Regions from separate parts of the Janthinobacterium sp. PSPC1-1 genome, predicted to be linked through region 1. Evidence: predicted binding sites of a transcription regulator. Region 1 holds the regulator's gene; each other region holds the start of a gene.
What was found. Region 1 encodes LexA, which represses DNA repair genes until DNA is damaged. Its sites were predicted from a motif close to ACTGTATNNNNATACAGT; they were not measured.

Region 1 (7,425 bases):
AGGGAATCCAGTTGCGGATCAGAGGGGGCGTTCATGGCGCGAATTATACCCGCTTCGGCGTGCTGGCAAAAATAAAGGGCTGAAATTGAGCGAAAAAAAGGCCACAAAAAAGCCGGGCGAACCCGGCTTTTCATAGTGCGGCAATGCTTGCGGGCCAGGCCCGCAGACAATTACGCGTTCGCGTCTGGTACGACAGCGATAACAACTTCCACGACCACGTCGGTGTGCAGAGCAACCGAAACGTTGTGCTCGCCAACGATCTTCAGCGGGCCGGTAGGCATGCGGATTTGTGCTTTTTCAACAGCAAAACCTTGCTTGGTCAGCGCTTCAGCGATGTCGAAGTTGGTGACGGAACCGAACAGACGGCCATCAACACCAGCTTTTTGAGCAACTTGAACGGTCAGGCCGCTCAGTTTTTCGCCCTGGGCTTGCGATGCGGCCAGTTTGGCGGCAGCAGCTTTTTCCAGTTCGGCGCGCTTGACTTCGAATTCAGCCACAGCGGTTGCCGTGGCACGACGTGCCAGGCGTTGCGGGATCAGGAAGTTACGTGCGTAACCGTCTTTGACTTTGACGACTTCGCCGAGGTTACCGACGTTAACAACTTTTTCTAACAGAATGATTTGCATAGTTCTTCTCCAGGAATATCTGACCGATTAAGCGTGGTGCAGATCGGTGTATGGCAGCAGCGCGAGGAAGCGAGCGCGCTTGATTGCGGTGTCGACTTGGCGCTGATAGTGCGCTTTGGTACCGGTCAGGCGTGCTGGCATGATCTTGCCGTTTTCTTGGACGAAGTCTTTCAGCGTGTCGACGTCTTTGTAGTCGACTTGCTCAACGTGAGCTGCGGTGAAGCGGCAGAACTTCTTGCGTTTGAACAACGGGTTTTGCTGTTTGCGTTTTTCTTTAAGCTTGAGCTTATTTTTGTCGAACTTTTTACCGAATGCCATGTCAGGCTCCTGTATCTAAAATGCGCTAGTCAGAATTGACTGCACTAAAATCAATGATGTGAAACACCAAACTCTTGCTGTTGCGGCTCTTCCTGGCCAGGAAACCCGTGAACTGATACACCCCGCCCAAGCTTGCCTGGCTGAACCGGCCTGAAATTTCGCCAGCGGCTAGCGCGGCAACATCAAACTCGGTCAAACGGGCAATCCCTGCTTCCATCTGCTGCGAACTGTGTTGCAATACTGCATTCACAATCGGCAGCCCTGCCGGGGTATAGCGCAATATTTCGCGCTCGGCAATGATGGCGGTAACTTGTAGCTGGTTCAGCGCACGATCCTGGTCAGAAATTAAGCTGCTGCTGCGGCAGGAGCGGCTGCTGGTGCTTCGGTGCGGTGGCTTTTGGCCGCGTCTTCGCGTTGTACCGATTTCATCATCGGCGAAGGAGCTGTTTCAGCTTTCTTCATTTTAACGGTCAGGTGACGCAACACGGCATCATTGAATTTGAATGCTGTTTCCAACTCGACCAGGGTCTCGTTGTCGCATTCGATGTTCAGGCAGATGTAGTGTGCTTTAGGCAGCTTTTGGATCGAGTAAGCCATTTGACGGCGGCCCCAATCTTCCACGCGGTGAACCGAACCGCCGCGGGTGGTTACGCTGGCTTTGTAGCGTTCGATCATCGCGGGCACTTGCTCGCTTTGGTCCGGATGGACGATAAAGACTATTTCATAATGACGCATGCAAACTCCTTCAGGTCGGATTGATAATCGCCCACCCCGGCGTCAAGACGGGTGTGGGAAGGTCAGCCGAAGATTATAACCGCCTTTTGCAAACGTTTCAATCATTCCTTCAACAAGCGGCCCGCGCACGGGGCAGGCCAGGCGTTTTTTCCTGCCCATTCCGGTATTTCGCACGAAATTCGCGCAAATAACCGAAATCCCCTTGCATAGTGGGCGATACTGTACAAAAATACAGACTGTTCATATAGACAGCATTTTAGTATGCACCCACCGCTCATGATCAAGCTGACAGCACGACAAGAACAAATCCTGAACCTGATCAAGGACGCGATTGAAAACACGGGTTTTCCTCCCACCCGTGCCGAAATCGCCAATGAACTGGGTTTCAAATCGGCCAATGCGGCCGAAGAGCATTTGCAAGCCCTGGCCCGCAAGGGCGCGATCGAGATTTCGCCCGGTACCTCGCGCGGCATCCGCCTGATCGGTGCGGCGGCCGAAGCGCCGGCATCGAAAGTGCCGGCAGCACTGCTGATGTCGCTGCCCCTGATCGGCCGGGTGGCGGCAGGCTCGCCCATCCTGGCACAGGAAAACCTGGAAGCGAGCTACAACGTGGACCCGGCCCTGTTCTCGGCCAAGCCCGACTTCCTGCTGAAGGTGCGCGGCTGGTCCATGCGCGACGCCGGCATCATGGATGGCGACTTATTGGCCGTCAAGAAGGTCGACAGCGCCAAGAACGGCCAGATCGTCGTGGCCCGCATCGGCGACGAAGTCACCGTCAAACGCTACAAGAAGACAGGTTCCGTCATCGAACTGCTGCCGGAAAACCCCGACTTCAAGGTCATTACCGTGTCGCCGGAAGATGAGTTTGCACTGGAAGGTTTAGCGGTAGGCTTGATGCGCAGCTGGCATTAAGTTGCATGCCGGGGTCAGACCCGCCGGGTCTGACCCCAGTTTTTAGTTGCGGTTCCCTCTCATGCGTGACACGCAAGTTTCAATGCTCAAGCGCGCTGCGGAAGTCTTCAAGCAGGTCCGCTTCATCCTCAATACCCACCGACACGCGGATCAAGGACTCGGCAATGCCCATGCTGGCACGGCGCTCGGCACCCATCTCGTAAAAGATCGTGTGGGCGACGGGAATGACCAGGGTACGCGTGTCACCGAGGTTGCTCGCTGGAATGGCCAGATTCAGGCGATTCAGGAAATCGAAGCAATCGATGCCATCTTTTAATTCAAAGCTGAATAGCGAGCCATAGCTGCGGAACAAGTCCGTCGCCAGCGCGTGCTGCGGGTGCGACGCCAAGCCCGGGTAATGCACTGCCGCCACGCGCGGGTCGGCGGCCAGCATGCTGGCCAGCGCCAGGGCATTGGAACAGGTGCGGTCCATGCGCAAGGCCATGGTTTCCGCGCCCACGGCGATATGGTGCGCCGCTTCCGGGCCCAGCGATGCGCCGAAGTCACGCAAGGCCTTGGCGCGGATTTGCGCGATGCCCCACTGGGCTGGCGCCGCCTTTTTATAATTGTCGAAAATGTTCGGGTACTGCGTCCAGTCGAACACGCCCGTGTCCGTCAAGCTGCCGCCCAGCGCATTGCCGTGGCCGCCGATGGATTTCGTCAGCGCATTGACCACCAGGCCCGCACCCACCACTTTCGGGCGGAACAGGTAAGGCGTCGTCATGGTGTTGTCGACGATGTACAAAATGCCGCGTTCCTTGCACAAGGCGCCGATCTTTGCCAGGTCGGCGATCTGCGTGCGCGGATTGGCGATGGTTTCCACGAACACGATGCGCGTGGCCGGCGTGATGGCGGCCGCCACATTGGCCACCTCGGTGGCGTCGACGAAGGAGACGGCGATGCCCTGCCCCGTTACCGTTTGCCACAGGCTGTTGGTGTTGCCAAACAAAAAGGCCGACGACACCACATGGTCGCCCGCGCGCAGCAACGACTGCACCACGGCGCCGATGGCGCCCATGCCGGTCGCGAAACATAAGGTGGCCACGCCATCTTCCATCTTGTTGACCTTGTCTTCCAGCGCGGACACCGTCGGATTACCCTGGCGGCCGTAGCGGAAACCGGGCTCCTTGCCCTGAAACACGGAAGCGAGCTGGCGTGCGTCGCTGTAGCCGAAGGCGACGGAGGTGTGCACAGGCTTGTGCAGTGAGCCATGCTCGATACCCTTGCGGCGGTCGTTATGCAGGATGGTGGTGGTAAAGCCGTAGGTTTTTTTGGTGGTCATGGTGGAAGTTCCGGAGTTCGATTTGCCGCTTAACCCAAGGCAAGTGCTGGGGTCAGACCCGACGGGTCTGACCCCGAAAAAAAGCCCGGCATCGGCCGGGCAGGTTACTTATGCTTCTGTCGTCGCCAGGTTCAGGTTCAGCTGGGAACGTGGCGTATCTTCCGGCGCTGCCGCCTTCGGATGGTGGCGCGCATATTCCAGGCGGTCCAGATACTCCTGCGACACGTCGCCCGTCACGTACACGCCATCGAAGCACGAGGCCTCGAAGTTCGTCAGTGCCGGGTTGACGTCGGCAATCGCCTGCTTCAACGCGCCGATATCCTGGTACACCAGATAATCGGCCGTGATTTCGCGGCACACTTCTTCCGTCGTGCGGCCATAGGCGATCAGCTCATCGCGCGTCGGCATGTCGATGCCGTACACGTTCGGGTAAATCACCGGTGGCGCGGCCGAGGCGAAGATGACCTTCGTCGCGCCCGCTTCGCGTGCCATCTGCACGATTTCACGGCTGGTGGTGCCGCGCACGATGGAATCGTCGACCAGCAACACCACTTTATCCTTGAATTCGGATGGGATCGCGTTGAGCTTCTGGCGCACGGATTTCTTGCGCGCCGCCTGGCCCGGCATGATGAAGGTACGGCCGATGTAGCGGTTCTTGATGAAGCCTTCGCGGTATTCCAGGTTCAGCGCCAGCGCCAGCTGGATGGCGGCAGGACGCGAGGAATCGGGAATCGGCATGACCACGTCGATATGCACGTCCGGCAATTCGGCACGGATCTTTTCAGCCAGGTATTCACCCATCTTCAGGCGCGTGGCGTACACCGAGGCGCCGTCGATGACGGAGTCGGGACGGGCCAGGTAGACGAATTCGAAGACGCACGGATTCAGGCTGGCATTGTCGGCGCACTGGGCGCTGTGCAATTTCTTGTCGGCATCGATGAAGACAGCTTCGCCGGGACCGATGTCGCGCACGAAGCGGAAGCCCATGCCTTCCAGGGCCACGGATTCGGAGGCGATCAGGTATTCGGGGCCTTGCTCCGTTTCATTGATGCCCAGGCACAGCGGACGGATGCCGTGCGGGTCGCGGAAGGCCAGCAAGCCCACGCCGGCGATTTGCGCCACGGCGGCGTAGCCACCCTTGACGCGGCGGTTCAGCACGGTGATGGCCTTGAAGATGGCTTCCGGGTCCAGGTTCAGGCCCGTCGTCGCTTCCTGGATTTCATGCGCCAGCACATTGAGCAGCACTTCCGAATCGGAATCGGTATTGATGTGGCGGCGGTCATTTTTGAACATTTCCTGTTTCAACTGTTCCCAGTTGGTCAGGTTGCCATTGTGCGCCAGGGTGATGCCGAACGGCGCATTCACATAAAACGGTTGTGCTTCCTCTTCGCTCGACGAACCGGCCGTCGGGTAGCGGCAATGGCCGATGCCCGTCGTGCCTTGCAGCGAACGCATGTTGCGCGTACGAAAGACGTCACGCACGAGGCCATTGGCTTTGTGCATGGAAAACATACTGCTGTGATTGGTCGCAATCCCTGCCGCGTCCTGACCGCGATGTTGCAAGAGCAACAATGCATCATAGAGCAATTGATTGACAGGTTGATGGGAAACGACGCCGACGATGCCACACATGGTGTGCTCCTAAACTGTGCTACTGATTTTAAAAAAATTCAAAATTTCACATGCTGCGCGTAAACGGCAGGCAGATAAGGCTTGATGGCACGCGCGCCCTGCTCCGCGAACGGGCTGAGCAGCGCATTTTTCCAGAATGGCTGCTGCGGTATGGAAGTCATGCCGCACAAGATGACGGTGGTCAGCACGATCACCAGGCCGCGCGCCACGCCGAACAGGCTGCCCAGGGTGCGGTCGGCCAGGCTCAGGCCCGTCACTTTGACCAGTGCGTCGACCGTCATGGACAGCAATCCCATCAAAATGCGCACGCCGATGAACAGCACCACGAAGGCCAGCAACAGGCGGACGGCTTCGCCCGGCACGGCTTCCGGCAGGAATTTCGCCAGGGTGGCGCCATACGCGTTGGCGATGACGAACGCCACGATCCAGCTGACCAATGACAGTATTTCCTTGACCAGGCCACGCATCATGCTGATCAGCACGGACGTCACCAGCACGAACAGCACCAGGTAATCGAAGATCGTCACGTCCGTTCAGCCTTGCAACATCACGCCGGTACCAGACTGCCGCCCAGGCCCAGCTTCTGCAGCTTGGCGCGGGTCTTTTCAGCGTCCTCGCGGCTGCCGAACGGGCCCACGCGCACGCGGATGCGCTCGCCCGATGGGCTGGAGACTTTCTGCGTATAGGACTTGATGCCCGCTTCGCGCAGCTTGTCCTGCAATTCATCGACCTTGTCCTGCGTCGCCAGGGCCGCCACCTGCACCACGAACTTGCCGCTGCCGGCGTCGTGTGCCTTGTCTTGTGCTTTCTCTTGCGGCTTGTCCAGCGCCTTGCCTTCCAGAATCGCCATAGCGCGCGCGGCATCGTCGGCCGATTGCGCCGGCTTGGCAGGCTTCGGTTCAGGCTTGGCTTCCGGTTTTACCTCATGCTTGGGTTCCGGCTTCGATTCCACCTTGACCTCGTGCTTCGGTTCCGGCTTGGCTTCATGTTTCGGCTCAGGCTTCGGCTCCACCTTGACCGGCTTGGGCTCGGGTTTCGGTTCCACATAGGCCGGCTTGGCAGGCGCCGGCTGGACGGCGGCCAGCACGGGCGCCGGTACCGCTGCTGGTGCCGGCGTGGGCCTGGCCGCTGGCGGCAGCGGTGCGTCGATGATTTCCTCGGACTGGTCCAGGCCATTCTGCGCAGCCGCCTGAGCGGGCGCGGCCGGCACGGGTGCCGGTGCAGGCGCGGCAGCCTTTTCTTTCGAGGGAATGTCGATGGCGATATCGTTGAATGGCGCTTTCGGCTCGGAATCGAGCAGCATCGGCAAGCCGACAGCCACACCCAGGGCCAGGGCGATGGCCCCGACCAGGCGGCGGCGGGCGCGCTTTTTCTCAGGCAAGACCGGGTCCGGCGCTTCCTTGCCGCCACGGCGCGATCCGCCACCACCGGAGGTGTTGGCGGCGCGTTTGCGGGTCGGCGACTGTGCTTCGCCAGGGACATAAAAGCCGCTGTCTTCGCCAGAGGATTCTTGCTTGTTTTTAAACAGTTTCGAGAACAAGCCCATGCGTGATTTTCAGTCGAGTGCGTTTCAGTGAAGTGAGGATTTTCGGGCCTTCATCACGCCGGCGACGGTGAGGAAAGAACCAAAGACCACAATTCTATCATTCTCACCGGCCCGGCTCATTGCATTTGCAAAAGCTTGTGCCGGATCATCGAAAATAGACACAGTATGCTCGCTGCTGTCGGGCTTATCTTCGAGCATGATCTGCACCTTGGCCGCCAGTTCGGAAGCCGTGGCCGCGCGCGGCGAAGGCAAGCCCGCCAGGCACCAGTGGTCGACGTGTTCGCTCATCGCGGCCAGCACGCCATCGATATCCTTGTCGTGCATGGAACCGAACA
Region 2 (7,425 bases), on a different contig from region 1:
GATGGCCGGGTGGCTGCTGCCGACTGGCACGAGCTGGCCCGTTTCGGTATTAAAGATGAGTACGCTGGCCGGCTGCACATCGGAACTGGCCGTCACCAGCACGAACGGTGTCTCCGCCCGCTTGGCCACGGACAGGACATTCACCGTGGCCGGCAACAGCGCGTCGATCTTGGCCTGGACGGCGTCGAGCGTCTTGTCGAACCAGACCGTGCCGGCGGCATCCGTTTCAAAGCGCATGCCCAGCAAGGCCTCGCTGCCCTGGACGGGGATGCCGGCAAAATCGTAGCCGGGCGTGTTCGCCAGCGGCGCGCCCTGGATGGCGCCGGCGGCCAGGTCGTAGCGGTATACGGCGGCCGCGCCCTTGTAGGCCGCATGCACATAGAAGTTGCCCTTGGCATCGAAGAAGGCGGGCGAGAAATCGCCCGCCTTCGCCTGGTACACGTCGCTCTCGCGCAGCTTGCTCCAGGGCGCGGCGGCATTCTCGCGGTAATACAGGGTGCGCTTGTTGTCCTTCACCGTCAGGGCGATGCGCACTTCGCCCTGCTGGTCCAGCAGCCATCCCTGGGCATCGGCCATGCTGGCGGCCAGCTTGCTGATGCCGGTCACGGTATTGAGGCGCAGCAACGATTGCGAGAGGGTACCGGTGGCGCTGAACTGGGCTTCCGTGACGTACACGTCGTCCGTGCCGCGGTCGCCGCTGGCGCTGAGCAGCCGCGTATTCCAGCTCAGCATCTCGCGCGCGCCGCGCGTCGCTTTGCGCGAATAGGTGTTACTGGCCAGCTGGCGGTAGCCGCTGCCGTCAATATTGATCGCATACAGGCCCGGTCCGTATTGCACGTCGCCCTGCGCGATATTGCGATCCATCACGCTGTATACGATGCGCCGCTCGTTGACCCAGGCGATGCTGCTGATATCGGCGTCTTCGAACGAGGTCAGGCCCGCGACCTTCATGCTGGGCAAGTCCACCGTGTAGAGCTGGACCCTGCCGTCCTTGGCGCTGACCAGCACGGCCACGTGGCGCCCGTCCGGCGACAGCATGGCGCCGCTGAGCGTGGCATTGGCAAAGAAATCGGCGGCGGGAATCGCCGCTGCCGGCGTAACTGATGCCGCGGCATGGGCCGGCATGCTGATGGTGCTCGATAACAGGGCAGTAAGGGTGAGGCAGGCAAGGCTGGACCGCATGGACACTCCGCATCAAGTTGTAAGATATAGTATTTATTTTGAATACTATTTCCGCTAGGCTATCATTTGCGGCAATTTTTGGCGAGTCCCGCCAGGTATTTTCATGCCATTATTCCGGCGCCCGGATATGCTCGACCAGCCCCATGCTGCGCCGCCCCGGCGCCGGTGTCAGCCAGCTGACCAGCACGGCGGCGGCCAGGCCGGCCGGCACGCCGAAGATGCCGGCGGAAATGGGCGCGATATGCAGCCATTGGCCATCCGGGGTGCCGCCCAGCATGGCGCTCGTATGCAGCATGTAATACAGGCATACGCCAAAGCCGGCCAGCATGCCGGCCAGCGCCCCCTGGTAATTGGCGCGCTGCCAGAAGACGCCCAGCACCAGTGGCGGGAACAGGGTCGAGGCAGCCAGCGAAAAGGCCACGCCCACCAGCGACAGGATATCGGCCGGCTTTTGCGAAGCCGCATAGGCGGCGATGAAGGCCACGGCCAGCAGCAGCAATTTTGAAATCGTCACGCGCTTTTGCGTCGAGGCGCTGGGATCGACCACCTTGTAATAGATGTCGTGCGACAGGGCATTTGAAATGGCCAGCAGCAAGCCGTCCGCCGTCGACAGGGCGGCGGCCAGGCCGCCGGCCGCCACCAGGCCGGAAATCACGTAGGGCAGGCCGGCGATCTCGGGCGTGGCCAGCACCAGCACGTCGGCATCGATGGAAATTTCCGCCAGTTGCACGATGCCGTCGCGATTGACGTCGACGATGCTGATCAGGGGACTGAGCTTGTCCACATTGGCCCAGTACGACACCCAGGTGGGCAGGTTCGTGTATTGCGTGCCTACCAGTGCCGAGTAAATATCGTACTTGACCAGTACGGCCAGCGCGGGAATCGTGAGATAGATCAACAAGATGAAAAACAGGGCCCAGAAGACGGACACACGCGTTTCGTGCACGGAGGGCGTGGTATAGGATCGCATCAGGATATGCGGCAGGGCGGCCGTGCCCAGCATCATGCAAAACACGAGTGCCAGGAAATTGTTGCGCTTGATGTCGGACTGCTCGCGGTCGGCGGCGGGAAACGGCTGCGCGTGCGGAATGATGGGTTCGGCGCGTTTCTGATTTTGTACCTGCGCCGCCTGCCACAACACGCGTGCCTCGTCCGGGCTTTTCGGATAGGCGACCAGGTAGCGCTCCGCGTTGCGGATATCGAACAGCGAGGTATTGCGCTGGCGCAAATGATCGAGTTGGCGCTGGGCCGCCAGCCGGCCTTGCTCCCAGGAACCGGGCAAGCCGGCGATGCGCTCCTGGTAGCTTTGCGCGCGCTGGCGGAAGATGGCCCGCACTTCGTTTTCTTTCGGGTCCGTTTCCAGCACGTGTTCGCGCGCGCTCAGTTGCGGCAGCACCTTGCCGTAGGCGATCTGCGGCACGGGATTGTCTGCATGCTTGACCGACAGCCACATGGCGGGAATCAGAAAGGCGACCAGGATGATGATGTACTGCGCTACCTGCGTCCAGGTGATGGCGCGCATGCCGCCAAGAAAGGAGCAAACGAGGATGCTGGCCAGTCCCAGGAAGATACCGACGGAAAAATCCACGCCCGTAAAGCGCGAAGCGATCAGGCCGACGGCGTAGATCTGCGCCACCACATACGTAAACGAGACGATGATGGTGGCGGCCACGGCCACCACGCGCACGCTGGCGCCCCGTTTGTCGGTGCCGCTGCCGTAGCGGGCGGCGAGGAAGTCGGGAATCGTGTACTGGCTGAATTTGCGCAGGTAGGGCGCGATCAATAGCGCCACCAGGCAATAGCCACCCGTCCAGCCCATGATGAAGGCCAGACCGTCGAAGCCGTTCAGATACAGGCCGCCGGCCAGGCTGATGAAGCTGGCGGCCGAAATCCAGTCGGCGGCCGTGGCCATGCCGTTGAACATGGCCGGCACCCTGCGCCCCGCCACATAGTATTCGGTGACGTTCGAGGTGCGGCTGATGACGCCGATGGTGGCGTACAGGGTGATGGTGACCAGCATGAACAGGTAGCCGATCCAGGCGCGCGGCATGCCTTCCTGTTCCAGCACCGACAGGGCCAGCAGGAAGGCGGCGAAACCGGCGGTAAACAGCAGGTAGTAGCGGCACAGCCGCGCAAAGAAGCTGCGCTGGCCGCTCATGTTTTCTCCTCGGCATGAAAATCCCGATCCAGGCGTCGCATGCGCCAGGCATAGAAGGCGATGATGGCCAGATACACCAGCGAGGCGCCCTGGGCCGCCATATAGAAGGGCAGCGGCCAGCCGAACAGATTCAGGTGCAGCAGTTCGCGCGCATAAAACACGGTCAGGAAGCCCGTCAGCAGCCAGATCAGCAGCAGGATGGCCGTCAGGCGCCGCGTCTTGTGCCAGTGCACGTCGAGGCGCGCCTGCAGCTCGGGGCTGGGTGTGCGCGCCGGCCGCAGCGGCGCTGCGGGAAGGCTGGGCTTATCCATACGTGATGTCATCCTCTTCTGGCGCGTCCGGCAACAGCAGGGCAATGCTCAGGCGCAGCAGGGTGCCCGGCAGTTTCGGCGCCTGCGCGCGCGGATTGTTAAAAATATCGACTTCGGCGCCATGCTGCTGGGCGATCTCGCGCACGATGGCCAGGCCCAGGCCGCTGCCATCGACATTGCTGCCGAGAATGCGGTAAAAGCGTTCAAACACGTGCGCCCGCTCGGCCTGCGGTATGCCGGGGCCCGTATCTTCCACTTCCAGGATGGCCAGTTCCAGGGTGCTGCGCACGCGTACCGTGACGCTGCCGCCGGCCGGCGTGTAGCGCAGGGCATTGTCGATCAGGTTACTCAGCAGTTCACGCAGCATCATGGGATTGCCGGAAATCATGATCGAATACGCGGGCTGTTCGAAGCCCAGGTCGATATGCTGGGCAAACGACGCTTGCACCCAGTCCTGCACCACGCCGCGCGCCAGTTCGCTCAGCTCGATCGGTTCGAACGCCGTGCCCGCCTGCGGCTGGTTTTCCGCGCGCGCCAGGGCCAGCAGCTGGTTGACCAGGCGCGTGGCCGCTTCCGAACTTTTCGCCAGTTGCAGCAGCGAGCGGTGAATCTCGTCGTGGTCGGTCTGGCGCAAGGCCAGCTCGGATTGCATGCGCATGCCGGCCAGCGGCGTTTTCATCTGGTGCGCGGCATCGGCGATGAAGCGTTTCTGCATGTCGATCGACAGCGACAGCCGCGCCAGCATCTCGTTGAGCGAACCGACCAATGGCGTGATTTCCTCGGGCACCTGGCCCGATTCGATGGGGCTCAAATCGTCGGGTGGCCGGGCACGTATGCGCTCCTGCAATTGCGCCAGCGGCGACAGGCCGCGCGCCAGGGCAAACCAGACCAGGGCCAGGATCACGGGCAGGATGATGAACTGCGGCAAGATCACGCCCTTGATGATTTCGTTGGCCAGCTGGGCCCGTTTTTCCAGCGTCTCGGCCACTTGCACCAGCGTGCGGCGCGGTTCGTCGTCGCTGCCGGACGGCATGTCGAGATAGCTGAACGCCACGCGCACGGGCGTGCCATGGATGGTGTCGTTGCGAAACAGCACCATGCCGCTGCGGTATTTGTCGGGCTCTTGCGGCGGCGGCAAGTCGCGGTCGCCGTCGAGGTATTCGCCGCGCCCGCCCACCACCAGGTAATACAGGGTGTCGACATCGTCGCCGCGCAGGAAGTCGCGGCCCTTGTTATTGCTGTTTTTGTCCGGCATGCGGCGCAGCATCGCGCCATCGGCTTGCTTGACCTGCTGCGTCAGCACGGTCACGCTGTCTTCCAGCGCATGGTCGAACGGTTGATTGGCGATGCCCTTGGCCACCAGGTAGGTGATGGCGATGCTCATCGGCCACAGCAGCAGCAAGGGCGCCAGCATCCAGTCGAGGATTTCGCCAAACAGCGAATGCTCGATGGTGTCATCCTGCTCCGTGGTGGGCGGCTCGAACCAGTCGTCGTCGTCCACCTCGTCCGCTGGCGCTTCGCGCGCCTTCACTTGCTGGCGGGTCCGCTGGCCGGGCCTGCCGCCTCGCCCGCTTCGGCGTTCAGGCGCGCCGCTTCCGAGTATTTTTCCAGGCAATAGCCGAGACCGCGCACGGTGGCGATGCGCACGCCGCCCACCTCGATCTTCTTGCGCAGGCGGTGCACATACACCTCGATGGCGTTGTTCGACACTTCTTCGCCCCATTCGCACAGGTGGTCGACCAGCTGCTCTTTCGAGACGAGGCGGCCGGTGCGGCCCAGCAGGATTTCCAGCAAGCCCAGTTCGCGCGCCGACAGGTCGAGCATCTGGTCGTTGATGTAGGCGCTGCGCCCCACCTGGTCGTAGCTGAGGGGGCCGTGCTTGATGACGGTGGCGCCGCCACCGGCGCCGCGGCGCGTCAGGGCGCGCACTCTTGCCTCCAGTTCCGACAGGGCGAACGGCTTGGCCATATAATCATCGGCACCCAGGTCGAGTCCATTCACGCGTTGTTCGATGGAATCGGCAGCCGTCAGGATCAGCACCGGCAGCAGCGAGGCGCGCGCGCGCAGGCGGCGCAGCACCTCCAGGCCGGACATCTTCGGCAGGCCCAGGTCGAGGATCAGCAGATCGAATTCCTGGGTGGACAGGGCCGTATCGGCCTCCTGGCCGGTCTTGACGTAGTCGATGGCATAACCGGACTGGCGCAGCGAGCGGGTCAGGCCATCGGCCAGCACGCTGTCATCTTCGGCAAGTAAAATACGCATGGTGCACTTCCTATGCTTGCAACATCAGGACATCTGAAGTCTGTATTGTGTTTCATTTCCCGCAAGGTGGATAGTTTTTGTGAAAAACCAGGGTTGTATTGATCTGTTTCAAAACAAATCCACGTTCCGCTTGCATTGATCACTGTTTTTTTATACAGTACTGTCTGTGTAAAGAATTTAACCCACTGGCGCTATCGCAGGCTGCCGGATTCCACTGAGTCCGCAACTGTAGAACGGCTGAAAGAACATATGGACGATAAAAAAGCTGTAGTACCCGCATCGGAAAAAGCCAAGGCGCTCGCCGCCGCACTGGCGCAGATCGAGAAGCAGTTTGGCAAAGGTTCGGTCATGCGCATGGATGCCAGCGCGGTGATCGAAGAAGTGCAAGTCGTGTCGACCGGTTCGCTCGGCCTCGATATCGCGCTGGGCGTGGGCGGCTTGCCGCGCGGCCGCGTGGTGGAAATCTACGGTCCTGAATCGTCGGGTAAAACCACGCTGACCCTGCAAACCATTGCTGAAATGCAAAAGCTGGGCGGCACGTGCGCCTTTATCGATGCCGAGCACGCGCTCGACGTCGGTTACGCGCAAAAACTGGGCGTGAACCTGCACGAATTGCTGATCTCGCAACCGGACACGGGCGAGCAGGCGCTGGAAATCTGCGACGCCCTCGTGCGTTCGGGCAGCGTCGACCTGGTCGTCATCGACTCCGTGGCCGCACTGACGCCACGCGCCGAGATCGAAGGCGACATGGGCGATTCCCTGCCAGGCTTGCAAGCGCGTCTGATGTCGCAAGCCCTGCGTAAATTGACCGGTTCCATCAACCGCACGAATACCCTGGTCATCTTCATCAACCAGATCCGCATGAAGATCGGCGTGATGTTCGGCAGTCCTGAAACCACCACGGGCGGCAATGCGCTGAAATTCTACGCCTCCGTGCGCCTCGATATCCGCCGCACCGGCTCGATCAAGTCCGGCGATGAAGTGATCGGCAACGAAACCAAGGTCAAGGTCGTCAAGAACAAGATTGCGCCACCGTTCAAGGAAGCGCACTTCGACATCCTGTACGGCGCCGGTACTTCGCGCGAAGGTGAAATCCTGGACCTGGGCTCGGATGCCAAGATCGTGGAAAAATCCGGTTCGTGGTACAGCTACAACGGCGAACGCATCGGCCAGGGCAAGGACAACGCCCGCGCCTTCCTGCAAGAGCGTCCGGCGCTGGCCCGCGAAATCGAAAACAAGGTCCGCGCGTCGCTGGGCGTGCGTGAACTGCCCCCGCTGGCTGCTGAAAAGCCGGAAAAAGCGGATAAAGCCGCTGACAAGGCTGCCAAGGCGGAAGCCAAGGCAGAGTAGGTCGGATGAGCGCGGCAAAGCCGCGCGTAATCCGACAACACCACAGACGTCAACAATGTTGTCGGATCAGACGCCAACAATGTTGTCGGATTACGGCCCAAGGGGCCTGATCCGACCTACGCATGGCTTGCCGCAAGGTAGGATCCTGATCGCCGTCCCGCG
Region 3 (7,425 bases), 220 kb from region 1:
TGCCGGTCATCGATCCGAACCAGGCAGGCTTCAGCTTCCTCGTTTCCCTCGTGCGCATGCGCCTGCGTCCCAGCCGCGCCTGCTACAGCAAGCATAGCTGATGCACCGCACGCGCCCGGGCCACGCCATGCCGTGACCGGGCGCGCCCCCCACCCTTCCCCGCTGCCGTTTTCGTCCATCCGCGTCAAAGATAGTGGACGATATCCGCCATCATTGTTGCGTCACGACAATGCAAATCAACCCTTCCCCTTGCAAATCAAGCACTTGGCGTTCTGGCACATCCCTTGCTAAAGATCATGCTATCGGTGCCTGACCAGCAGGCGCCGCAGCAGGCGGGCGGAGCACCTCAAACGGTGTGCCGCACGCCACCCAAGACCCAGCAAGGAGCCGCGCCGTGCCGACGACTATGGAAGAATCCACCACCCACGACAGCCTGGCCAATCATGGCTTGTTGCCCGGCCTGGCTGCCTTGCTAGAAGGCAACGCCGGCTGTGCCGATATCTGCATCGCCGTGCTCGACGGTCCCGTCGATACCAGCCACGACTGTTTTGCCGGCGCCAACCTGCAACTGCTTGACACCCTCGCCACGGGCTCCAGCGGCAATGGCCGGGCATCGCAGCACGGCACCCACGTCGCCAGCATCATCTTTGGCCAGCCAGGCAGCCCCGTCACGGGCCTGGTCCCCCGTTGTCGGGGTTTGATCCTGCCCATCTTTGCCGACCGCGCCGACGGCGCACTGACGCAATGTACGCAACTCGACCTGGCCCGCGCCATCACCCAGGCCGTCGAGCATGGCGCACACATCATCAACGTCAGCGGCGGTGAACTGTCCGACAGCGGCGCCGCCGATGGCCTGCTGCAAAAAGCCATACAGCTGTGCCATGAACGCAACGTCCTGCTGGTCGCTGCGGCAGGTAATGACGGCTGCGATTGCCTGCATATCCCCGCCTCCATCGAGTACACCCTGGTGGTCGGCGCCCTGGACCGGCAAGGTGCTCCCATGCCCAACAGCAACTGGGGCGAGGCCTATCGCGCGCGCGGCATCATGGCGCCCGGCACCGACATCCTCGGCGCCGCCCCCGCAGGGCGCGTGCTTGTCAACAGCGGCACCAGCTTTGCCACCCCGATCGTCTCGGCCATTGCAGCCTTGCTGCTATGCCGACAACACCAACATGGGGATCGTCCTGACCCTCGTGGAGTTTGCAGCGCACTGCTGCAAAGCGCAACGCGTTGCAACACCAATGGCGAGCTGGACTGTCGCCGCCTCCTGACTGGGACATTGAATGTGCCGGGCGCCACTCAACTTATATTATTAAAAGGGAAAATTGAAATGTCAGACGATACTGTGATTGAAGCGAGCCCAGCCAATGCCGACACTTCCGCGCAGGCGCATCCGCTCAGCGTTCCCATGCGGGAAACCCCCTCCCTGGCCAACCTCGCGGCCCCTTCCGGCGCAACGCGCCAAGGCATCAGCGCCTCCGGCATCGATGCCTCAGATTGCGGCTGCGGCGGCGGTGCGGCCAAGGGCCCGACGCTGGTATATGCGCTGGGCAACCTGGGCATCGACTTCGGCAGCGAAGCGCGCCACGATTCCTTTGTCCAGGCCATGCCCCCGGGCAGGAACAACCCGGACGATCCGCAGCAATTGATCGAATTCCTGCGCGCAAAGCCATATTTCCGCCAATCACTGACCTGGACTGTCAACCTGGACGCCACGCCGATTTACGCGATCGTGCCCGTCGGTCCGTATGCCGACCTGACCTATGAACTGCTGTTCGAGGCCTTTGTCGGCACGATCGATGGCAAGGTCGTCATGAATTCGTTTCCCGGCGTAATTGCGGGCGCCGCCAGGCTGATGTCCGGCCAGGTCGTGCCCGTGATTCAGCCAGCCATACGGGGCATGTTCAGCTGGAATGTCCCGGAACTGATCAGCAGCCTGATGGCGGCACAGGACAACCAGGAACTGAACAGCGACAACACGGGCGCGCGCCTGGAAAACTTCCTGAACCGTATCTACTACGACTTCCGCAACCTGGGCGTCACGGGCATGGACCGCGCCCTCAACTTCTCGGCCACGAATGCCATGCAGGCTGCGGAAATGCTGGCCAAAACCACCGGCATGCAGCTCGATACCATCGTGGTGCAACAGAGTCCCGTGTGCCGCCCGGGCTCCGAGTGCTACGACATCATCATGACCTTCTTCAACCCGGAAAATCTGCAGGTAGCCAACACGGTCGCCCGCTTCGCCGTCGACGTCAGCGATGTGATACCGGTCAGCGTCGGACCCGTGCGCTACTGGTCGCAGCGCTAACTGCCACGCCATTTGACTTGTCGGGGCACGTGGGCGCAGCGATGCGTGCACGCGCTTCAGCAAACGGTCGTTGGCGGGAAACGATCAGCACCGTACCCCTCGGTACACACATCCATTGTCGTTGCCCGCGGCGGCGCCACCACAAGGAGTTTTGAAATGAACAATCTGCCATTGCAAGCCAAAGCCGTTCAACGCAACCCCAGCATCTCCAGCATCAGCCAGGGTGTCGCCCCTTCCGGCATTGCCTGCACCCTGTGCCAAATGGGTTGCAGCGCCTTGAGCGGTATCGCACAGCAAGCCTGCATGGCTGCTTGCGCCGCCACCGTTTGCTGATCACGCCAGCAAGATAAAGCCATCCCGGCTAAACCCGGCATGCCTGCGGGCGATGAGTTTCTCGTCGCCCGTTCAGCGGGCCGGCATCATCCACAATTGAGGAATGACAGCGATGCGACTCCCATTACAAAGCCCGCCTGTTTCGCGCAGCGCGCGTGGCCCCATCAACGCACAAGCCAACGTACAAGCCAGCGGCCCGCACACCAGCGGCATGCAGCCGTCCGCCTGCGGACCGACCAACACCGGCCAAGGCCAGTGCTTCGATACGCACGGGCCGATAGGCGGACCGACAGCCCATAATTGCAGCGCCTGCTGCGCCCGGCGCGGCGCGATTCACTGGCAAGGCGTGAATGGCACCTTTGCCATCTGCCACTGAGCACCGATTCCGCTCGCCAGATTCCCGCCTCCTGGCCTCCGCCAGAAGCGGGAACTGCATTGACCGCAGTCCGGTCACGCCATGCGCTAAAACAAATCCAGCTGCCCCGCATTGCCCCCTTTTGCCGAGTTCCCCAACGGCGGCACCACCAGTGGCCGGCGGAACTGCGTGCAATCGAGCTGCTTGAAGCGGCCACCCTTGCCGTGCAAGCCCAGCCGATGCACGGCCTTTTCAAAGCGCTGACGGATGAGATCGGCCCACACGCCTTCGCCCCGCATGCGCATGCCGAACGCGCTGTCGTAATCCTTGCCGCCACGCATTTCGCGCACCCGGTTCATCACGCGCTGGGCCCGTTCCGGGAAATGCGCTTCCAGCCATTGCTGGAACAAGGGGCTCACTTCCCACGGCAGGCGCAGCACCACGTAATGGGCGTGGATGGCGCCCGCGTCGCGCACGGCTTCGAGCAGCTGCTCGATTTCCGGTTCCGTCACGAAAGGAATGATGGGCGCGATGCTCACGCCCACGGGGATGCCCGCCTCCGTCAGGGTGCGGATGGTGCGCAGCCGCCGCGCCGGGGCGGCTGCGCGCGGCTCCAGCGTGCGCGCGATGGCGGGATCGAGCGTGGTGACAGTGACGGCCACGGCCGCCAGGCGCCTGGCCGCCATGGGCGCGAGAATGTCGATGTCGCGTTCGATCAGCGACGATTTGGTGATCAGCGCCACAGGATGATCGCACTCGTGCAGAACTTCCAGCACGCGCCGCGTCAACTGCCGTTCGCGTTCGCACGGCTGATACGCATCGGTATTGACGCCCAGGGCGATCGGCTCGGCCACATACGACGGCTTGGCCAGTTCGCGCCGCAACAGCTCAGGGGCGTTCACCTTGGCGTAGATGCGGCTTTCGAAATCCAGGCCCGGCGACAGGCCCAGATAGCTGTGCGTGGGACGGGCAAAGCAGTAAATGCAGCCGTGTTCGCACCCCCGGTACGGATTCAGCGACACATTGAAGGGCAAATCGGGCGAAGCATTGCGCGTGAGGATGGTGCGCGCCTGCTCGTCGCTGACCTGCGTTTTCCAGCCCGGCGCCGCCTCCCCCTCCGCCGCATCCAGGCCACCCACGCTCCAGCCGTCATCGAAACCGGCGCGCGCCTGCGCCTCGTAGCGCCCTTGCAGGTTCGACACGGCACCGCGCCCCTTGAGGGCTTTCAGCGATTGCGGCGGCAACATGGCTTGCCCGGCGAAGCTGTCATCGTGCTCTGGAATGATTGCTTTCATGAACGGCCCCACTAACTGTATATACGTACAGTATACTATGCCGCTGTGCGGGCAAGATCAAGGGCTGGCGTGCTGCCGTTTCACGCTTTTTCACCATGCGGCATGACATAACTCAACTGCTGTTCGACAAAGCCGTCAAATGCCGTGATCAGGGGAACGAAGCGGGGCGCATCCTGCTCCAACTGCATCAGGGCATAGCAGGTCGCTTCCAGGGTCGATAACTGGTCTGGCGCGTGCGCCTTGCGAATCAGGTAATGGGAAGCGGGCGTATCGCGCAGTGGCAGGCGCGGCAACTGTTGCAACGAGGGATTCAGGTACAGCATCTTGCGGCTCTTGCGCCAGGTGGCGTCCAGCACCACCAGCTGCAATTGGCTCAAAAATCGGGCCGGATCGAGCAAGATGGCGGGGTCGAGCGCTGGCGGCGGCGCGATGCCCAGCGAACGGTCGCCGGGCGTATCCGGATACAGCAGCACATTGTGCTTGTCGGCCAGCAGTGCGGCGAGCGTATCGGGGGCAAACTGCTCGCCCGTCAGCATGCGGCTGTTGGGCAGGCTCAGGTGCAGCAAGCGGGCACTGCCCTTGGCGTTGTGGACTTCCAGCGGATGCTGCAGGATCAGCACGTCCACTGCATGGGCCACGGGGGCGATCCAGCGGCAGATGCAGCTGCTTGCGGCGCGCAGGCAGGCTGGGCAGCGTGCGCGTTTGGCGGGTTCAGCCAGGGAGGACGATGCGAAGGTAGAACTGGTAGAACTGGAGGTACGGCGGGTGGTCATGGCGGAGCGCGTTCGCGGCTGTCTTCAAGCCGCGATTGTAGCGCCCGCGCCAGGCCACGGGGAATCTGCGCTTAAAACTCTTCCCATTCGTCGGCGCCAGACGCCACCGGCGCCTTCGGCGCGCGTGCGCGCACAGCTTCCGCTGGCGCCGCCTTGCCCGGCGCGGCTGCGGGCTGTGCTGGCGCGCGCCGTACGGCCGCTTGCACGACAGGCCGCACGGCAGTTTTGACCGGCGCAGACGCTTTCACAGACGGGGCAGCACTGGCGGAAACAGAGTGCTGCGTGGCATCGAGCTTGAACACGCCCACCACGTCGGCCAGCTTGGCTGCCTGCTCCTGCATGGATTCAGCCGCCGCAGCGGCTTCTTCCACGAGGGCCGCGTTTTGCTGCGTCACCTGGTCCATCTGGCCGATGGCCTGGTTGACTTGTTCGATGCCTGCGCGCTGCTCATCGCTGGCATCGGTGATCTGGTTCATGATCTGCGTGACGTGGCTGATGCTTTGCACGATTTCGTCCATGGTGCGCCCCGCCTTGTCCACCAGTTGCGAACCGGCCTCGACCTTTTGCACGGAATCGTCGATCAAGCCCTTGATTTCCTTGGCCGCCGCGCTGGAGCGCTGCGCCAGGTTGCGCACCTCGGAAGCCACCACGGCAAAACCGCGGCCCTGCTCGCCAGCCCTGGCCGCTTCCACGGCCGCGTTCAGGGCCAGGATATTCGTCTGGAAGGCGATGGCGTCGATGACGCTGATGATGTCGACAATCTTGCGCGAGGAATCGTTGATCGAGCCCATGGTACTGACCACTTCCGACACCACCACGCCGCCCTTGCTGGCGATCTGCGAGGCGTCGATGGCCAGTTGATTCGCGCTGCGCGCATTGTCGGCATTGCGTTTCACGGTCGAGGTCAGCTCTTCCATCGAAGACGCCGTCTCTTCCAGCGAGCTGGCCTGCTCTTCCGTGCGCGATGACAAGTCCAGGTTGCCGGCGGCAATTTCGCTCGACGCGGTGCTGATTGATTCGGTGCCGACGCGCACCTGGCCGACGATACTGACCAGTTTATCGTTCATGTTTTTCAGCGCATGCATCAATTGCCCCGTTTCATCGCGGCTGTCCACCACGATATGGCTGGTCAGGTCGCCGGCGGAAACGGCTTCCGCCACCTCGACGGCGCGCGTGATGGGACGCGTGATCGAGCGCGTGATCCAGTAGGCGCAGGCGATGCCCAGCAAAATGGCGACCGCGCCCAGCGAGATCAGCAGCAAACGGCCATTTTCGTAGCGCGAACGGATTTGCGCGGCCGCTTCATCGAGCAATCTGGTTTCCAGCACGGCCAGCTTGTTCAGCGACGCCAGGTAAATGTCGCGCTTGGTGGCCATGTCGCCTTCATACAGGCGCTTGCCCAGTTCCAGGTCGCCCGCATTCTTGGCCTTGAACACATTCTTGCGCACTTCCGTGTACGCCTTGCGCGTGCTCAGCACTTCTTGGTATAGCGCCTGCTCTTCGGCGTTCAGCTCGCTCTTGCCGATAGCGTTCTGGATTTCCGTGGCGCGCGCCGACGAGACCGCCATTTCCTGTTCAAACTGCTTCTGGTGTTCGGGATCGCCCACTTTCCAGGCGGCCGCCGTGCGCGCCGCATTCACCTCGATGACCTTGGTCCATTCACCGATCAGGCGCTCATTGCGCACCTTGACATTGACCAGTGCATCGGTTTCCTTGCTGGCGCTTTGCATCTGCACGATGCCCACCACGGTCAGGCTCGTCAACAGCAGCAGGACGGCGGCAAAAGCGCCACCGAGGCGTACGCCGATTTTGAGGTTTTTCATTGCGTGATTCCTATCTGAAAAAACAATGCACAGACGCCACGAAACCGACTTGCTGCTACGTACCAATATAGCAGGCATCTGCCGTGCGGCAATCACGAGCGGCGACGCACGCTACCCAGCGTCGCCAGAATGGCAGCGCGCCGCAGCGCACCACTTTGGAGCAGATTGTGAGTGAATCAGGATGGTATTGCAAGAAATAACATGCAGAAAAGCAACAATTGCAAGGCGCTATGCCGCCGCGTACGGGCGGCTGGCAAGCATCGTCAGTTTTGCTTCACATAGATCAATTTTGACGTGTCGAAACCCAGCCCTCGGGCTTTCTCGACCAGCCGCTGCTGCAAGGCAGGGTCCATGGTCGGCGTGCGCGACAGCAACCACAAATATGATTTATCGGGGCCGCTGATCATGGAATAGCTGTAATCTTGCTGGTCCAAGTCAAACACGATGTAGGAACCATAGAAGGGACCGAAAAACGATACTTTCAGGTAGCCCACGTCTTTCTTGTCGACGAAATACGCCTTGCCTTCGGCTTCCT
Region 4 (7,425 bases), 150 kb from region 1:
ATTATTTTCAGCGCAACGCTGATGACAGCGAAGAGCGCCGGCATGTCAGCTGGATGAATCTGTTTCTCGATGAAACGGGCATGTTGATTGCCAAGAAGAACGACGCCGCGCTGCGTGTGATCCAGGGCAATGTGAACCTCGCGTATGCGGGTATCGATGGGGAAATTCCCCGTTCCTGCCCGCAATTCGAAGCGCAGCTGTTCGGCCAGTTCTATGCCGAATGGAAGAAAAACCTGGGCGTGACCCTGCTCAGCCATGCCGAGTTCTACCAGCGCTATTGCGTGCTGCATGACGGCGTGCGCGAAGCGGTGGCGGGCGGCATCCGCGGCATGCGTTTGCTGGACGATATCATTACCGAGATGCACATCCCCTTGAGCGACGAGGAACGGCGCGCGTATGCGCGCTGCGTGGCGCGGCTCGATGAACTCGACTGGCAACTCGACGATCCTTTGCGCCTGCCCGACATCGTCGATGTGTTCGACATCGAGGAAGTGCCGCGCATGGCGTATGCGGCCCAGCTGCGGGCGGACATCGATCACTTCCACTATTACTCGGTGCTGTCGAACGACCCGCAGCTGGACCGCGTGAATGCCGTCTTTTGCCGCTACCTGCTGGCCCACCGTTCACAGCATATTGCTGCCGGCGCTTTCTGGCGCCCCACCGTGGGCCGCCACGGCAGCCGCATGCCGGCCATCGGCGATGCCGCCCCGCCAGGTGATGAGGCGCAGGCGGGCTTGCTGTCGCATGCGCCGCTCAAGCTGGTGGCGGGTGAACTGCTGGGCGACGAGGTGAAGAACCGCATGGCCAAATTGCTGTTTGCCACCAGCTACCTCGAATACTGTTCTTTTGGAAATAAACTCAATCTGCAGTTCGTCGAGCTGCAGCGGCGGCAAAACATCGACCCGTATCTGGCGCACATCCACGGCTTGCATGACGAGGATGGGCGCTTCATCGGCTTTTTCACGGCCGCGACGATGGACGAGTTCCAGGCCTGCGGCGCCGTTTCGTATTACCGCGACGACATGAAGGCGCTCGACGATGCGTATGACGCCTTCGTGCTCGCGCATGCGCGTGCCGACGACTGTTTCGTCAGCAGTCTGGCCATCGACGAGAAATACCGGGGCCAGGGCTTATTCAGGCAAATGTTCCATGAAATCCGCGACCTGGCTAGCCGCAAGGGCTGCGCGCGCATCAGCTTGACGGTATGGGAAAAGAGCGAAGCGCTGCAGGTGTATCTGCACAAGGGGTTTCGCAGCGTGGGCACGTTCGACTATGCCTACAGCCTGTTTTATGACCGGCTGCACTTCCTCGTGTACGAAGGCGATTAAAGCGGCGGCCAGGGTGGCCGCCGCACTGCGGTGATTACAAAGCCAGGAAGGCCAGGGCCGCCACGGCCGTCGGCAGCAGGGCGCCGGCCAGCAGGCCGACGGCGCCGATCGATTCATCCTTGAAGCCGCGGCGCAGCAGGGATACGCCGGCCGGATTCGGTGCATTGGCGATGACGGTCAGGCCGCCACCGGCCACGGCGCCAGCCACCAGCATGTATTTTGCTTCGTCCGTCATGCCGACGATCAGCGAACCGAGGTAAGTCAGGGCCGCATTGTCGGTGATCGCCGTCAAGCCCAGGGCGCCGAAGAACAGGGCCAGCGGTTCCAGGCTGGAGACGATGGGTTGCAGCCACCATTGCTGCATGCCGCCCAGCACCACCAGGCCGCCCAGGAAGAAGCCGACCAGCAAGCCTTCCTTGAGGATCAGCGGGCTTTGATAACGCTCATACGCCTGCACGAAGCCGAGGAAGAACAGGAACAGGCCGAAGAACAGCACGGGATGGTGCGCCAGGGCCACCACGCCGGCCAGCACGATCATGTGCACGAGGCTGACGGCCAGCGGCACTTTCGGCGCTTCCACTTCACCGGCTTTCGGCTTGATATCGGAGGTGTTGCTGTGCAGATATTTACGCAGCAATATGCTCACGCCCGTGGCGTTGACCAGTACGGCGATGGCGGCTTTCCAGCCGAAATGGCTGGCCATGTAGGCGCTGTCCCAGTTCCACGTGGTGGCCACCATCAGCACGGGCGGCGCCGCGTACGAAGTGAGGGTGCCGCCGATGGAAACGTTGACGAACAGCACGCCCAGCGCGCCATATTTCAGCCATTCGGGGATGCCCGGACGGAAGATTTGTGGCGCCAGCATCAGCGCGGCCAGGGTCATGGCGGCCGGTTCCGTGATCATCGAGCCCGTCAGGGGCACGAGCGCCAGTCCCAGCCAGACGAGGGCCAGTTCCGTGCGCAGCGGCATCACGCGCGCCACGCCCTTGAGCAGGCGCTGCACGGCGTCGAGCACGGGGCGCGAGGCGGCTACCACCATGACGACAAAGACGAACAGCGGTTCCGTGTACTGGCGCGATTCGGCATACTCGATGGCCGCCTCGCCGCCCGAGACAAAGGCCATGATGATGATTAAAATGAAAGCCCAGAAGCCGAACACGACTTCCACTTCGCCCAGCAGGTGCAGCAGGCCCCCATGGCGGGGATGGCGCTGTGCCAGGGTTTCAAATGACTTGGCGGCGAAGGTGTGGATGAGCGCAAGGCCGAAGACGATGGCGCTGATGATTTGGATGGTGGTCAAATGCGTTTCCTTATGGACGGAGGGAGCCGACTGGTACTTTGCCAGGCGGTAAGGAGAGTGCTTATGGTACAGCAATCGATGCCAGAAACGGGGTTTTTCGGACATGGCGGAGCGGCCCCGGGCACGCTATCTGGCAGATAAGCCTTGCCAAAAGCCGGGTTGGATAGTACTGTATATACATACAGTATTCATCTTCATATTCAATTATGCAACATTCCGAATTGATGGCCTCGCCGGAAGCCTTGCACCCGTCTTTATGGCGCGCATCGCAGCTGGGGCAGGGCGCCACGCGCTGCCTGGACACGGGTTTTGCCGCCCTGTCCGCGCAGTTACCCGGCGGCGGCTGGCCCAGCGGCAGCCTCATCGATCTGCTGGTGCAGCAGGCGGGCAGCGGCGAATTGCGGCTGCTGGCGCCCGCGCTGGCGCAGCTGCCGGGCTTGCCCATCGTGCTGCTGCAGCCACCGCATCCGCCGCAGGCGCTGGCCCTGGCCGCGCAGGGGCTGGCGCCGTCGCAACTGCTGTGGCTCAAAAGCGCCGGCAGCAAGGATGCCTTGTGGGCGGCGGAAAACATCTTGCGCAGCGGCAGTTGCGGCGCCTTGCTGTTCTGGCAATCGCACGTGCGCGCCGACAGCCTGCGCCGGCTGCACTTGGCCGCGCAAGGCGGCAACACCCTGTTTTGCATGCTGCGCCCCTTGCACGGCGCGCAGGATGCGTCGCCGGCGCCGCTGCGCCTGTCCGTGCGCCCGGCCGACGGCGGCATCGAGATCGGCTTCATCAAGCGCCGGGGACCGCAGCGCGACGCGCCCCTGTTCCTGCCCCTGCAACCTCCTTCATTATTGCTACGTCATGCGACTCTGGATCGGCCTGTGCCTGCCCCGGCTCCCGCTCGAAGTATTTTGCCCGCGCTGGTCGGCTGACCAGCTGGGCGTGGTGCTGGAGCAGGAGCAAGTGATGGCCCTGTCGCCGCTGGCGCGTGCGGCCGGCATCCGGCCGGGCATGCGCCGCGCGGGTGCGCTGATGCTGGCGCCGCAGGCGCGCCTGCACGGGCGCTCGCCTGAGCTGGAAGCGCAAGCCCTGCAAGCGGTGGCGCTGGCGCTGCTGCAATACTCGCCGCTGGTGGCGCAGGGCGAAGAAGCGACCCTGCTGGTCGACGCGGGCGCCAGCCTGCGCCTGTTCGGCGGCGTGCGCGCCCTGTGCCGGCAGATTGCGGCCAGCTTGCGCGCGCTGGGCTACACGGCCCAGCTGTCGTGCGCCCCCACGGCGCGCGGCGCCTGGCTGCTGGCGCGCGCCGGTACGCGCCGGGGCCGGACCTTGAGCATGGCCAGTCTGGTGCGCCGCCTCGACCGCCTGCCGTGCTCCCTGCTGCCGCCCGCGCGCCCCTGGCTCGACTGGCTGGAGGGCATCGGCTGCCGCACCCTGGGGCAGTTGCGCCAGTTGCCCCGGCCCGGCTTGCAGCGCCGTTGCGGCGCCGCCGTGCTGGACATGCTCGACGACGCGCATGGTCACAGCACGGAATTGTTCGTCTGGATGGAAGCGCCGCCCACGTTTCGCGCCAGCCTGGAATTGTTCGACCGCGTCGAGCACGCGGACGCGTTGCTGTTCGGTGCGCGCCGCCTGCTGCAGCAAATGACGGGCTGGCTGTGTGCGCGGCAATTTGCCGTCGAGCGCATACAGCTGCTGCTGGCGCACGAGCGGGGCAGGGTGGCGCGCCCGCCCACCGTCATCGACCTGGCGCTGGGCGAGGCCGTCTGGCGCGACGAGCACCTGGTGCGTTTGCTCAAGGAGCGCCTGGCGCAGCTGGTGCTGGACTCTCCCGTGATCGGCCTGACCCTGGAAGCGCTGCAGGTGCAGCCGATGGCGCCGCCCAGCGAGAGCCTGTTTCCCGAGCCGGGCGGCACGCCGCAGGAGCGCCAGCGCCTGATGGAATTGCTGGTGGCGCGCCTGGGCGCCGAGAATGTCTTGCAGGCATCCCCGCGCGCCGATTACCGGCCCGAAGCGGCCAACCAGTGGCTGCCGCTGCCGGCCAAGCCCGTTTCAAGAAGCGCGCTACCCGACTTGCCACCCGGTTTGCCCGGCATGCCCCGTCCCGGCTGGCTGCTGGCCCAGCCCATCGCCCTGTTGATGCGCGAACACCGGCCCTTTTATGGCTCGCCTTTGAAAATGGTGTCTGTCGCCGAGCGCATCGAGGCGGGCTGGTGGGGTCAGTCGCAGGCGCGCGATTATTTTATTGCCGAAGGACGCGACCACGCCCACTACTGGGTCTACCGCGAACGCATCGCCGGCAGCGGAGAGGACGCCGCGCCGCGCTGGTTTTTGCATGGTTTGTTTGGCTGAATGTGCTGTCCTGCTGAAACTGCCATGCTTGGCTATACTTGCTTTCTTGCTTGCGCTGCGTCAACCACTTGAATAAGGATTTCCATGTCCCAACTTTCCGACTTCCCCATCACCCAAAAATGGCCTGCACTGCATCCCGAGCGCCTGCAGTTGTATTCGCTGCCCACGCCGAACGGCATCAAGGTCTCGATCCTGCTGGAAGAGCTGGGCCTGGCGTACGAGCCGCACCTGGTCAGTTTCGAGCAGAACGACCAGTTGTCGCCCGCCTTCTTGTCGCTCAATCCGAACAACAAGATTCCCGCCATCCTCGACCCGGACGGTCCCGACGGCAAGCCGCTGGCCCTGTTCGAGTCGGGCTCCATCCTGCTGTACCTGGCGGAAAAGACGGGCAAGTTCCTGCCGCAGGACGCGGGCCTGCGCTATGAAACGATACAGTGGCTGATGTTCCAGATGGGCGGTATCGGCCCCATGTTTGGCCAGGTGGGCTTCTTCCATAAATTCGCCGGCAAGGACTACGAAGACAAGCGTCCGCTGGAACGCTACCTCGGCGAGGCCAGGCGCCTGCTGGGCGTGCTCGAGCAGCGCCTGCAGGGCCGCGACTGGATCATGGGTAGCCAGTACACGATTGCCGACATCGCCATCTTCCCGTGGGTGCGCTGCCTGGTGGGTTTCTATGGCGCCGGCGAGCTCGTCGGCTTTGGCAATTTCCCGAACGTGCAGCGCGCGCTGGACGCTTTCCTGGCCCGGCCTGCCGTCATCAAGGGCGTCGACATCCCATCGCGTGGCTAAAACAGCTGTGGCCTGACGGCGCTACAATGCGCCATCGGCCGCGCTGCGCGGCAGCTTTGATCTGAGACAATGAAATCCACACGGCAAGATTTTCCCGGCGCGCACGGCCATGTGCTGGCGGCGCGCCTCGACGCGCCCGACGGCGCCATCCGCGCCTACGCGCTGTTCGCCCACTGTTTTACCTGCGGCAAGGACGTGCTGGCCGCGCGGCGCATCGCGCAAGGTTTGACGCAGCACGGCATCGCCGTGCTGCGCTTCGACTTCACGGGACTGGGCGCCAGCGAGGGTGAGTTTGCCGCCACCAATTTTTCGTCGAATGTGGACGACCTGCTGGCCGCCGCCGATTTCCTGCGGGCAAAACATGCTGCGCCGCAATTGCTGATCGGCCACAGCCTGGGCGGCGCCGCCGTGCTGGCCGCTGCCGCGCAAGTGCCGGAAGCGACCGCCGTGGTGACCTTGGCCGCTCCCAGCACGCCCGCGTATGTGACGCGCATGTTCAGCGCGCACCTGGAGCAGATTGCCGCCGAGGGCGAGGCGCTGGTGCAGCTGGAAGGGCGGCCATTTCGCATCCGCCAGCAATTCGTCGACGACGCGGGCAGCCACAGCCTGAAAGCTCACATCGCCGGCCTGCGCCGCGCCCTGCTGGTGATGCACGCGCCCAACGACACGACGGTGAGCCTGTCGAACGCGATGGATATCTTTACGGCCGCCAAGCACTCGAAAAGTTTTGTCTCGCTCGACGATGCCGACCATCTGTTGACGGGGCGCGATGATGCTGCCTATGTTGCCAACGTCATCGCCGCATGGAGCGTGCGCTATATCAACTAAGCTGAACTAAGCGGTCGCCCATGAAAAACGCCGCGGCAGCAGAAGCTGGCGCGGCGCAGATCGGGGGGGAGGAAACGGATCAGTCTTCGTCAAACTCGGCCGAAAGATCCTTCCAGCCTTTACTGATTGCAAAGGCGGAAAACTCTTCCGGTGCTTCCAGGACGATCAGTTTCTTGTCTTGCAAGCCCAGGTCGCCGTGGCCGAAGTCGGGGCCTACATAGCCGAGGCTGCGCAAGCGGGCCAGGATGTGGCCGACCAGGGTCTTGTCCTTGTAGGCGCCCGCTTCGAGCGGCGCGGCGAAATCGACGTAGACGTCGATGATGCCGTAGCCTTCGTCGAAGATGCGGATGGCCTTGATGTCATGGGCACGGCCGGAGCCGTCGATGGCCTTGAAGGGGCCGCTGAGCTGGATGTCGGTGTCATTGTTCATGCCGCCAGCATACACCAAAAGCCGGCCCCGCATAGGGGACGCCATGCAAAATCGCTTTGGGCTGGCCGTGTAAAAATTTCTTACAAATTTAGCGTCGTCTGGGGTGCTTTTTGCCAATTTCAAGGCCTTGAAGGCCGCTTGATCGTCCTTAGATTGGTAGCAAGCGGATGCTCACGGTGAGGTCCGCCCCTCTTATCGCTTCATTTGAAAAGGATATTTATCATGCGTACTTTTGACCTTGCTCCCCTGTACCGTTCCGCCATTGGCTTTGACCGCCTGGCACAGCTGCTCAACGAACAGCGCGCCGATGCACAGCCCAGCTATCCGCCCTACAACATCGAACTGGTATCGGAAGATAAATACCGCATCGTGATGGCATTGGCCGGCTTCTCGCGCGAAGAGATTGACATCATCAC

Region 2: the regulator LexA is predicted to act here: its motif matches at 6,055-6,072, upstream of recA (recombinase RecA).
Region 3: the regulator LexA is predicted to act here: its motif matches at 4,309-4,326, upstream of ACP7EG_RS02675 (PA0069 family radical SAM protein).
Region 4: the regulator LexA is predicted to act here: its motif matches at 2,797-2,814, upstream of imuA (translesion DNA synthesis-associated protein ImuA).

The regions. Positions count from the first base shown of each region.
Region 1 is NZ_JAFCWP010000001.1:374,644-382,068, reverse strand. Features, by position in the region: gene ACP7EG_RS01715 (replicative DNA helicase) at 1-35, opposite strand, end outside; gene rplI (50S ribosomal protein L9) at 171-626, opposite strand; gene rpsR (30S ribosomal protein S18) at 654-944, opposite strand; gene priB (primosomal replication protein N) at 970-1,269, opposite strand; gene rpsF (30S ribosomal protein S6) at 1,290-1,679, opposite strand; gene lexA (transcriptional repressor LexA) at 1,956-2,591, shown strand; gene ACP7EG_RS01685 (cystathionine gamma-synthase family protein) at 2,671-3,912, opposite strand; gene purF (amidophosphoribosyltransferase) at 4,021-5,544, opposite strand; gene ACP7EG_RS01675 (CvpA family protein) at 5,583-6,071, opposite strand; gene ACP7EG_RS01670 (SPOR domain-containing protein) at 6,092-7,090, opposite strand; gene folC (bifunctional tetrahydrofolate synthase/dihydrofolate synthase) at 7,115-7,425, opposite strand, start outside.
Region 2 is NZ_JAFCWP010000003.1:343,116-350,540, reverse strand. Features, by position in the region: gene ACP7EG_RS12655 (prolyl oligopeptidase family serine peptidase) at 1-1,182, opposite strand, end outside; gene ACP7EG_RS12650 (sodium:solute symporter family protein) at 1,292-3,340, opposite strand; gene ACP7EG_RS12645 (DUF4212 domain-containing protein) at 3,337-3,651, opposite strand; gene ACP7EG_RS12640 (sensor histidine kinase N-terminal domain-containing protein) at 3,644-5,182, opposite strand; gene ACP7EG_RS12635 (response regulator) at 5,179-5,913, opposite strand; gene recA (recombinase RecA) at 6,163-7,263, shown strand.
Region 3 is NZ_JAFCWP010000001.1:598,967-606,391, reverse strand. Features, by position in the region: gene ACP7EG_RS02695 (aspartate/glutamate racemase family protein) at 1-101, shown strand, start outside; gene ACP7EG_RS02690 (PatA/PatG family cyanobactin maturation protease) at 395-2,311, shown strand; gene ACP7EG_RS02685 (hypothetical protein) at 2,468-2,644, shown strand; gene ACP7EG_RS02680 (hypothetical protein) at 2,757-3,020, shown strand; gene ACP7EG_RS02675 (PA0069 family radical SAM protein) at 3,107-4,246, opposite strand; gene ACP7EG_RS02670 (tRNA-uridine aminocarboxypropyltransferase) at 4,375-5,067, opposite strand; gene ACP7EG_RS02665 (methyl-accepting chemotaxis protein) at 5,139-6,890, opposite strand; gene ACP7EG_RS02660 (lipocalin family protein) at 7,154-7,425, opposite strand, start outside.
Region 4 is NZ_JAFCWP010000001.1:224,764-232,188, forward strand. Features, by position in the region: gene ACP7EG_RS01075 (GNAT family N-acetyltransferase) at 1-1,328, shown strand, start outside; gene ACP7EG_RS01080 (putative Na+/H+ antiporter) at 1,363-2,628, opposite strand; gene imuA (translesion DNA synthesis-associated protein ImuA) at 2,835-3,545, shown strand; gene ACP7EG_RS01090 (Y-family DNA polymerase) at 3,475-4,962, shown strand; gene ACP7EG_RS01095 (glutathione S-transferase N-terminal domain-containing protein) at 5,047-5,751, shown strand; gene ACP7EG_RS01100 (alpha/beta hydrolase family protein) at 5,821-6,579, shown strand; gene ACP7EG_RS01105 (hypothetical protein) at 6,659-7,009, opposite strand; gene ACP7EG_RS01110 (Hsp20 family protein) at 7,232-7,425, shown strand, end outside.